Regions from separate parts of the Marinobacter sp. ANT_B65 genome, predicted to be linked through region 2. Evidence: predicted binding sites of a transcription regulator. Region 2 holds the regulator's gene; each other region holds the start of a gene.

Region 1 (3,282 bases), 430 kb from region 2:
CAAGCTCTGTTCCAATAGCTTGTGTTTCGGCACTTTGCCCACGAATCTCCTCCATTTTTTTCGCGATGTCTTCTGTGGTGACGGAAATCTCCTCAACGGCAACAACAACCTGATCCATTTCCGAGTTAAGGGTATTGATGGAACGGGTCACCCCACCCATAGCGTCCGCAATCTGCGACGCATGGTGCTCACCTTCTTTGGCAATCTCAAGCCCGTTATTCACCAGGGTGTCCATGCTGGCGGTCTGCAGGTTGAGTTCATCGATAATGGCGACAATGTTGGTGGTGGCGGCAACGGTTTTTTGCGCCAGGGTGCGCACTTCGTCGGCCACTACAGAAAATCCGCGTCCGGCTTCTCCGGCCCGGGCTGCTTCAATCGCAGCATTCAGCGCCAGCAGGTTAGTCTGATCAGCCAGGCTGTTGATTACGCCAATAATGCCAGAAACCTTGGAGCTGGCCTGGTTAAGCAGTTTGACATGGCCGTGGGTATCCTGAATCAGGCCTGACAGCTGGCGTATGGAGGTCACGCTGTCTTCAACCACGCGGGCTCCGGACTGTGCCGACTCGTTGGCGGACTGTGTAGAAACACCCACCTGCGAAGTGCGCTCGGCAACATCATTCAAGGTGACGGATATTTGTTGACTGGCGGTGGCTGCCAGAATGGTTTGGGATTCAACAGTTTCACTGTTCTGCGCCAGTCGGACCATGGTTTTTTCGAGCTCGCCATGAACCTCGATCAAATCCCGGGTGCCAGCAATGGACTCCCGCATCAGCGTGCCGATGTTATCGATCATCTGGTTGGTGGCTCTGCCCAGAATGTTGAATTCATCGTTAGGGTTGTCGCCGAGTAACAACTTCTTGCTGAGGTCACCCTCCGACACCCGCGACAACAACTCACCCACCCTGTTTAACTGGCTGACCAGAGCCCGGGAGGTGAGGAACAAAACCAGAGCCAGCAAAGGAGCAAACAGCATAATGGAACCGACACTGACCATCTTGGCCGAGGCTTCGGCGCTTTCGGCACTCTGTATAGTGCGGGCAATAAGGCCGGACTGCAGTGATTCACTCTGCGCAATAACAGCCTGCTGCAAGCTGTCGCCGGCTTGCGTGGCACCGTCTGAAGCGGCTGCGATCTGCTTCAGAATCGCATCAGCCTGACCGAATACATCACGGTATTGCCTCACACTTTCGCCAACCACATTGTCCTGCCAGTCAAACTCTACAACAATGTCCTCCAGCACCGAAACGGCCTGGCTTGCGCGCTCTGCCAAGGCAGGGTCGCGAGCAGTAATGTAAGCATTATTGGTGCTGCCGATTTCACGGATAGCATCATCCACCAGGCTCAATGACAGCTCCCGGAGTTGCACCATAGCTTTAGCGAGTTCCTGGCGAACCCCCGCGGCGTCGGACAGGCCAAGTGCATTCATCTTCTCGAGCCATTCCCGACGCATTGCCACATAGCGTTCAGTATCCGCATGAATGGATTCGGCGAAGCGGATACTCTCGGGGTCTTCCAGCAGCCCGGCCTGACGTCGCAACGCTTCAGCATCCGATGCGAGCTCATCCAGCTTCGCCAGAAATTCGTTCTGGTTATCCTCAGAGAGATAATTCAGATCGTTTTCTACAGAGTTCCATTTGGTGGCAAGCTGACTGGCGCTGTTTTCATAGCGGGACACTTCATAAATGGACTGGTAGGAGGATGAAACTGTTTCCAGCCCCCAGAAAATTGCCCCGGCAACAATGGTCAGCCCGGTGAATGACCCGATGATGAGCAACAGAAACTTCTGGCGCCAGGAAAGATTAAGCTTCACGGAAATTCTCCATTATTATTAGTAGCAAAGAAGCGTATAAGAAAACGACATATAAGCCAATATCCCGACCCGGGCAAATACTGGGATCGGCTCGTCAGCAATATGATATCGACATCATGAAGAATAACTTGAGCTTCTCCAGCGACCTCGCTGGCGTTGCGACACTTTCCTGAAAGGGGAAATTTAAGATAGGCTTCATAATCTCCTGTCGGGAAAATGCGGCCGCCTGATAACTGCCCAACTTGCCCCGGGAGCCACTCACTGTAAAGGAGGTGCGGAATGTCAGGGACCAGCTCAGGACAGAAGTTCCAGGAACTCAGAAGCAGGTACATTAGCGGTCTGCCTGACCGGATGGGAGAACTCAGAGATTCCTGGAGCCGGCTCGTACACGTCAGCTGGAACACCAAAGCCCTGGAGTTCATGTACCAAAGCGCTCATAAGCTGAACGGCAGTGGCGCTACCTTCCAGTTTCCTGACATCACCGATACAGCGAGAACGCTGGAAGAGCAGCTACAGGCGTTACTGGCAAAACCTGATGCCTCTGCCACAGAGCGACAGGAAGTTGATAAAGCCCTCAGTGCTCTGGAACGCGCCATCGAGGCGGCATGTCAGACCATCCCTGGCCAGGATACGCCAGTCACTGTGTCGGAATCTGTCATGGAGAAGCGCAATGCCTACCGGATCGCAGTGGTTGAAGATGATCCGGATCAGGCCGCACACCTGAAGAACTGGCTGGAACAACAAGGTTATTCCGCTGAAGTATTTGAAAACCCGGACACCTACACCCAGCGGACCGACGGCCATTCCTGTCATCTGATTTTACTGGACATCAGCTTTCCCCAAGGCCCGCTGGAAGGCGTCGGGTGGCTGGAGCGAATGAAATCCCGGGCGGGCGAGAACACTCCGGTGATCATGATGTCCTCCAGGAGCGACATGGTGGCCCGGCTGCGAGCGCTAAGAGCCGGCTCCGACATCTACCTGACCAAACCTATCGACATGGGTGTACTCGAAAAACGCATTCAACAGTTGCTGGAGAACACCGCTTCAACACCGCCAAGGGTGCTATGGGTAGACGACGATACCGACCTTCTCGCCTATTACCAGTCGATGTTAAGCGAAGAAGGCTATGAAGTTGAAGGGCTGAGCCAGCCAGTACGCATTCTGGAACGCATCGAAAAATTCCAGCCAGATGCTATCGTGCTGGACCACGACATGCCCGGCTGCCAGGGAATGGAGCTGGCCAAAGTGCTTCGGCAGGATGCCCGGTACATGACCATCCCTATTCTTTTTGTGTCAGCCTCTCCTGGAAGCAAAGAGCTGTTCGAGCAGCAGAGTATCGCAGGCAACGACTATTTCCAGAAACCGCTGAACAATGAACTTTTCCTGAGTTCACTGCACCGTCATCTGATGAACGCCAGACTTATTTCGGCAAGAATCAACCTGGTAAGCCAGCGTAAAGAACCCCTTAGTCT
Region 2 (3,282 bases):
GATGACCTGTCCGGTCAGGTCCTGGAAATCCTGTGCCAACAGAATTTCCGAAAGACTGCTATAGATGGTGTCTGCGTCCTTGGTCAGGCTCACAAAAAAATTATCAATCCGGCCATACAGCTCACGAAACTCTGCCGGTTGCATCTCACGACGGCGCAGGCGTTGCCATTCCTCCCGCAAAGCAGAGGCTTCGTCACGTACTGCGTTTGCAACTGGCATACTTTCTTCAACCAGATCCATGGTGCGGTTGGCAGCCTGGCCAGTCATCTGAACCACGTAAGCGAGCCGGTCTGAGGCGTCTGTCATCATCGACAGAACTTCTTTCTGTTCGGCACTGCGTGGATCTATTTGAAAATTGCGGATTGATTCATGAAGCGTACGGGTCAGCCGGCCAACTTCCCGATACAGACTCTGATCCCGGACCTCGCCTAATTCATTAATCAGAACCATGGCACGGGCATAATCCCCGCTTTCAATGCTCTGATTGAGTTCCGCCGCTTGATGTCGAAGCTTTTCAGTTACTTCCGGCTCGAGACCGCGGTGGATCTTTTTGTTATCGCTCATACGATCCATCCAATCTCTGCTTACTGGATTCGTTCAAAGATCTTCTCAATTTTTTCTTTGAGAACGGCTGCGGTGAAAGGCTTTACAACATACCCATTAACGCCGGCCTGGGCAGCAGCCACAATCTGGTCGCGCTTGGCTTCAGCCGTCACCATCAGAACAGGGAGGGTCTTCAGGCTGTCATCCGCACGTACCGCTTTAAGCAGGTCAAAGCCAGACATTCCAGGCATATTCCAGTCTGTCACCAGAAAATCGTACTTGCCGCTTTTCAGCATGGGCAGAGCAGTGTTGCCGTCATCCGCTTCATCCGTATTTGTAAAGCCCAGATCACGGAGCAGGTTCTTGATAATCCGTCGCATTGTGGAGAAATCGTCCACAATGAGAATCTTCATGTTCTTGTCCAAAGGGACCTCCAGTTAATAAGACCCGGAATTCGTTTTGACCTTTGCGCTCAAAGTGTTGCAGGCCGCTGATTTAACCATCTATTGTCTGATCTTTATCACGGTTGTAAAGCACCGGTTACCAAATACTACACTCAAGCACGATCCGGACACCTAAGCCGGGCCTAACTGCCATCTTCATGGCGCCATTCCGAGAGCCTGCCACGCAGCCTCAACGCCGCCTGACTGTGAATCTGGCTGACTCTGCTTTCACTGACACCCAGCACAGCGCCAATTTCCTTGAGATTCAGTTCCTCCTGGTAATACAGGCTCAGAACCAGCTTTTCACGCTCCGGAAGCTGCTCAATGGCCGCGGCCAGACTGCTCCGGAAAGAATCTGAAGCCAGCCCGTCCAGAGGATTATCTCTGGTCTCTGTTTCTTCTATCGGCAGGTCTCCGGATTCATTGAGCTCATCAAGGCTAAAAAGTCGGCCACTGCTCGCATCGGACAAAGTAGAGTGGTATTCAGAAAGCTCCATACCGAGTTCTTCGGCAACCTCCGCGTCCTGGGCCTCGCGCCCCATACGGTTTTCAACTGTCCTGATTGCCTGGCTAACCCGGCGGGCATTCCGGTGGACCGAGCGGGGCACCCAGTCACCTTTACGGATCTCATCCACCATAGAACCGCGAATGCGTATACCGGCATATGTCTCGAAGGTAGCGCCTTTGGTGGAACTATAGCGTTGGGCAGCCTCCAGCAATCCAATCATGCCGGCCTGCATAAGGTCGTCCAGCTGCACAGAGGCCGGCAGCCGGGCAAGTAGATGAAGAGCTATTTTCTTGACCAGGGGCGCATGCGCCTCAATCAGTTCTGAGGAACTCTTTACGCCACTCTGGTTATAGATTCCCAGATTTTTCGTCAATGTCATGTATCCGGTATTGTTTGACGGGATCCGTTTCAGACTTCGACGAGCCGCTCCACAAAAAACTCCAGATGTCCCCGGGGAGATGAAGGTAGAGGCCAGCTCTCAACTTTGTCAGCCAGCGCCTTGATCGCGAGCGAGGCTTTAGCCCGGGGATAAGCGTCCAGCACGGCTTTCTGGCGCTGAACCGCTTTCTTCACGGCTTCGTCGTAAGGCACCATACCTACATATTGTAATGCCACATCCAGAAAGCGTTCAGTAACCCGGGTCAGTTTTTCGAACAAATGACGACCTTCCTGCTCGCTGCTCACCTGATTGGCAAGAATGCGAAACCGGTTAGTGGCGTAGTCACGATTCATCAGCTTGATCAGAGCATAAGCATCAGTGATGGATGTCGGCTCATCGCAAACCACCAGCAGCAACTCCTGGGAAGCCCGAAGAAAGCTTACAACCGCCTCGGAAATACCTGCTGCCGTGTCCACAATAAGCACATCAATCTGATCACCCAGCTCGCTGAAAGCATTAATCAGGCCTGCATGTTCCAGAGGGCTGAGCTGGGTCATGCGTTGAGTGCCGGAAGATGCCGGAACGATCTTGATACCGCCCGGGCCGTCAACCAGCACGTCTTTAAGATCGCACTCGCCCGACAGCACATCCTGCAGATTACGGTTAGCCGTAATCCCGAGCAGCACATCGATATTGCCCAGACCAAGGTCAGCATCCAGCAGAACCACACGCCTGCCCTTCTGGGCCAAAGCGATGCCCAGATTAACCGACACATTACTCTTACCGACGCCGCCCTTGCCGCCGGAAACTGCGATCACCTGTACCGGATGTGCTCTGCTCATACTATTTGTTATCTCTCGCAACGTTTAGCCGGATATGATTCACAGCTATACAAAACTCGGATTATCAGGGTTTCATGCCGTTTCGCGTGGGCGATCCGCACCTGACGGTAGCTCTGCTGCAGCCTGTTGCTGAAGCGTTTTGAGGCGCTCGACAGCCAGCCGCACAAGCGGAACAGCTTCAGCATGATGCAGGTCTCCGGGGATTTTTTGCCCGTTTGTGTAATAGGCCACCGGCAACCCGGTTTCCATCACAAAGCCAAGAGATTCACCCAGAGTCAAAGCCTCGTCAATTTTTGTCATCACACAACCCGTTAGATTTGCCATCTTATAGCAATGCCATACGGATTTCATAATACGCGGCTGGCTGGTTGCGGAAACTACGAGGTGGGTACGCACCTTGTGGTGACTACGGGCCAGCTCCGTCAGCTGTTCCTGATAACCTTTGTCGGAGCTGGTCAGCCCCGCAGTATCAATCAGCACTAGATGGCGATCCGAAAGCTCGTCAAGAATATCATCCAGGGTATGGCTTTCGTCCACGACCCGAACCGGCACATTCAGAATCCGGCC
Region 3 (3,282 bases), on a different contig from region 2:
TTACGATGCCGCAGAACAGATCGGCTGTTTTTTCTGCATCGTAGGCCGCGGAGTGAGCTTCTTTGTTGTTGAACGGAATGCCTGCCAGCTTACAGGCCTGGGCCAGAACCGTGTGGCCATAAGCCAGACCGGCAAGGGTAGCCGTGTCGAACGTGGAGAAGGGGTGGAACGGGTTCCGGTTGATTTCCGCCCGCCGTGCCGCAGCAAATACGAAGTTGTGATCGAAGGTTGCGTTGTGGCCCACCAGGATTGCGCGCTTGCAGTCGTTTGCCTTGATCGCTTTCCGGATGGGGCCGAAGATTTCGCTCAGGCCTTCGCGCTCGGGAACGGCTTCACGCTCCGGGTTCCAGGGGTCGATCCCCGTGAAATCCAGCGCAGATTGCTCAAGATTGGCCCCTTCAAACGGATCGATCTGCTGCAAATGGGTTTCAGCACGCCGCAAACGACCGTCGTCGTCCATGGTCAGTATCACCGCAGCAATTTCCAGCAGAGCATCACGTTCCGGATTGAACCCACCGGTCTCCACATCGACCACAATGGGTAAAAAGCCGCGGAATCTGCGGGACATGGGGTGCGATTGGGGGTGCAGTTGTCTGTTTTCGTCAGTCACTAAGGCTCCGGTCGTGGCTGTTTATCAGGAAGTCGTAGGAAAATTACGCCAAACGCCAGTTGATGGTTTCGCCAGCTTTCAGCGGAACGATGGTACCACCCGCCAAGGGTAATTCCCCGGGCATAGTCCAAGGTTTTCTCATCAGGGTTATGGTACCGGTATTTCGCGGCAGACCATAGAAGTCCGCGCCGTTCAGGCTGGCAAATGCTTCCAGCCGGTCAAGAATACCAAGTTCTTCAAAAATATCAGCATAGAGTCCAATCGCGCCATAGGCTGAATAGCAGCCCGCACAGCCGCAGGCTGCCTCTTTCCGATCCTTTGTATGAGGAGCCGAGTCGGTTCCCAGAAAGAACCGCTTGTCACCGCTGGCAACAGCGTCCCTCAGCGCTTGCTGGTGTCTGTTGCGTTTCAGAACAGGAAGGCAGTATAGGTGAGGGCGAATCCCGCCCACCAGCATATGGTTGCGATTATACATAAGGTGCTGGGGTGTAAGCGTTGCGGCAAGATTTTCCCCCTGGTGATGCTGCACAAACTCCACAGAATCGGCGGTGGTAATGTGCTCAAGCACAACCTTGAGGTTGGGGAAGGCTTGCAGTGTGGGCGCCAGAACCCGGTCAAGGAATACCTTCTCCCGATCAAAAATATCAATGTCTGCATCGGTGACTTCGCCATGGACAAGCAGCAGCATGCCGCAGTCTGCCATAGTTTCCAGTACCGGATAGATGTTGCGGATATCCTGCACTCCAGAGGCGGAGTTTGTGGTAGCTCCGGCTGGATAAAGCTTGGCAGCAACAACACCTTCCGCTCTGGCCTCAAGTATGTCTTCGCGTGTAGTGGACTCTGTAAGGTAAAGCACCATCAATGGTCGGAAATCAGTACCTTTGGCCGCAGCCAGTACGCGATCCCGGTACGCTGAAGCTTCAGCGGCATTAGTAACCGGTGGCACGAGATTTGGCATGATGATCGCGCGGCCGAAGCAGGCAGCAGTAGCCGGCACAACGTCCTTAAGAACATCGCCGTCACGAACGTGGAGGTGCCAGTCGTCGGGGCGCACAAGGGTGAGCTGTTCGGTCATGATTTGATTCCGCGGTACCGTCAAAAGGTTCAATAAAGGGCGTAAGACGCGGCGTGAAAAGGCGTGTTCACTTTCAACGGCGCTCTGGCACTGAAAAAGTTGGCAGATTATAACAGAACACGCCAGTGATTGTTTTTCCTCTCGTGAGCTAAAGAATGCTGTGAGGGTGCCGTTAAACATGGAAAGCACGAAACATCGTGAACCACTGGTATAACTGCTCTTGCGTCCGTGGGGCGCTCTTATGGGACTCTTATGGTGTCTGACCTTCCCAAAAAAACGCTGAATATGCTGGCCATACTCGCTCTTGGCGTCTTTTTGCCCGGATCAGGCCTGGCCGGAAGTTACGGTGCCGGAATCTCAAACAGCCAGTGGTATCTTTCTGAATCTGTTTTCGAATGTTCTTTGGTGCATGAGGTTCCAGGCTATGGCCGGGCCGTTTTTAGCCACAGGGCGGGAGAGAGCCTTTCATTTTTCCTTGAATCCGAATCCCGGCTTATGCGCCCTGGGCGTGGTTCGTTAGTTGTTGAAGCGCCTGCGTGGCGACCGGGCACAGCGCCAAAATCTGTAGGTGTAGTGCACGTATCTGAGGGGCACCGTCCGGTATCCCTTGAATCCCGCCAGGCGGTGATTCTTGCGCAAAGCCTTCTCGACGGAATGCGCCCAACCGTTACCCGTGCCTCCTGGTACGATGGAAGCCCGGTCCGTGTGCAGGTTTCCAATATTAATTTCAATGGCCAGTATCAGCGCTACAGGTCTTGTGCTGCGAATCTTCTACCGGTAAATATCGATCAGATAGGGCGTTCAAAAATAGTGTTTGCCAGTGGGAGCAAGACGTTATCTGAAGCCGATATGGGCCTGTTGGACGACATTGTCGCCTATCTGGCGGCCGATATTACGGTAGAGCGCGTATTTGTAGATGGGCATAGTGATCGTATCGGAAACCGTATTGATAACCGGGCATTGTCTGAGGAGCGTGCCAATGTTGTGGCTGAGTATCTGAAGGGGCGCGGAGTGGACCCGGACATGATTACAGTGAGAGCTCACGGAGACCAGTACCCGGTGTCCGGGCGAGCTGCTGATAACCGTCGCACAACGATTCGCCTTCAGCGCGAGGGCGAGCGGCCTGGGCTACAGCAAGCCAATGGATATGGCGGTGCTTCCGCCGGATAACGCAACTTCAGGCCGCCCTCAGTAAACCGAGCTCAATACTTCCAGGTGAGCGTTCACGCTCTCTGCCAGAGCTTTCAGGTGGTAACCCCCTTCCAGCGTCGAAATAATCCGGTCGTTACTGTGTTCGTTCGCAATGCCCACCAGCATTTCTGTGAGCCATCGGAAATCCTCGACCTCCAGATTGAGTTCTCCCATCGGGTCCAGGCGGTGAGCGTCAAATCCGGCAGAGATAAGAACAACCTGAGGTTTAAATGCGTTCAGGCGTTTGATCCAGCCGTCTTCTACCTGTTTACGGTAGGTTTCAGCCGAACAGTCCGCTTCAATGGGAATGTTCACTATGTTGTCGGCTTGCCGGTGCACGTGCGAGTGCGGGTAGAACGGGTGCTGGAAGCTCGAGCACATCAGTATGCGTTCATCTCCGCTCACA

The links. Region 2 encodes FliA, which starts transcription of late flagellar genes. Its sites were predicted from a motif close to CTAAAGTTTNNNNNNNNNNNGCCGNTAA; they were not measured.
Region 1: the regulator FliA is predicted to act here: its motif matches at 1,916-1,943, upstream of CPA50_RS02855 (methyl-accepting chemotaxis protein).
Region 3: the regulator FliA is predicted to act here: its motif matches at 1,834-1,861, upstream of CPA50_RS13235 (flagellar protein MotY).

What each region holds. Positions count from the first base shown of each region.
Region 1 is NZ_NXGV01000001.1:584,675-587,956, reverse strand. Features, by position in the region: gene CPA50_RS02855 (methyl-accepting chemotaxis protein) at 1-1,810, opposite strand, end outside; gene CPA50_RS02850 (response regulator) at 2,090-3,282, shown strand, end outside.
Region 2 is NZ_NXGV01000001.1:1,013,303-1,016,584, reverse strand. Features, by position in the region: gene CPA50_RS04800 (protein phosphatase CheZ) at 1-564, opposite strand, end outside; gene cheY (chemotaxis response regulator CheY) at 585-968, opposite strand; gene CPA50_RS04790 (RNA polymerase sigma factor FliA) at 1,130-1,873, opposite strand; gene CPA50_RS04785 (MinD/ParA family protein) at 1,903-2,715, opposite strand; gene flhF (flagellar biosynthesis protein FlhF) at 2,788-3,282, opposite strand, start outside.
Region 3 is NZ_NXGV01000003.1:31,007-34,288, reverse strand. Features, by position in the region: gene rnt (ribonuclease T) at 1-568, opposite strand, end outside; gene pyrC (dihydroorotase) at 654-1,685, opposite strand; gene CPA50_RS13235 (flagellar protein MotY) at 1,938-2,855, shown strand; gene CPA50_RS13230 (histone deacetylase family protein) at 2,874-3,282, opposite strand, start outside.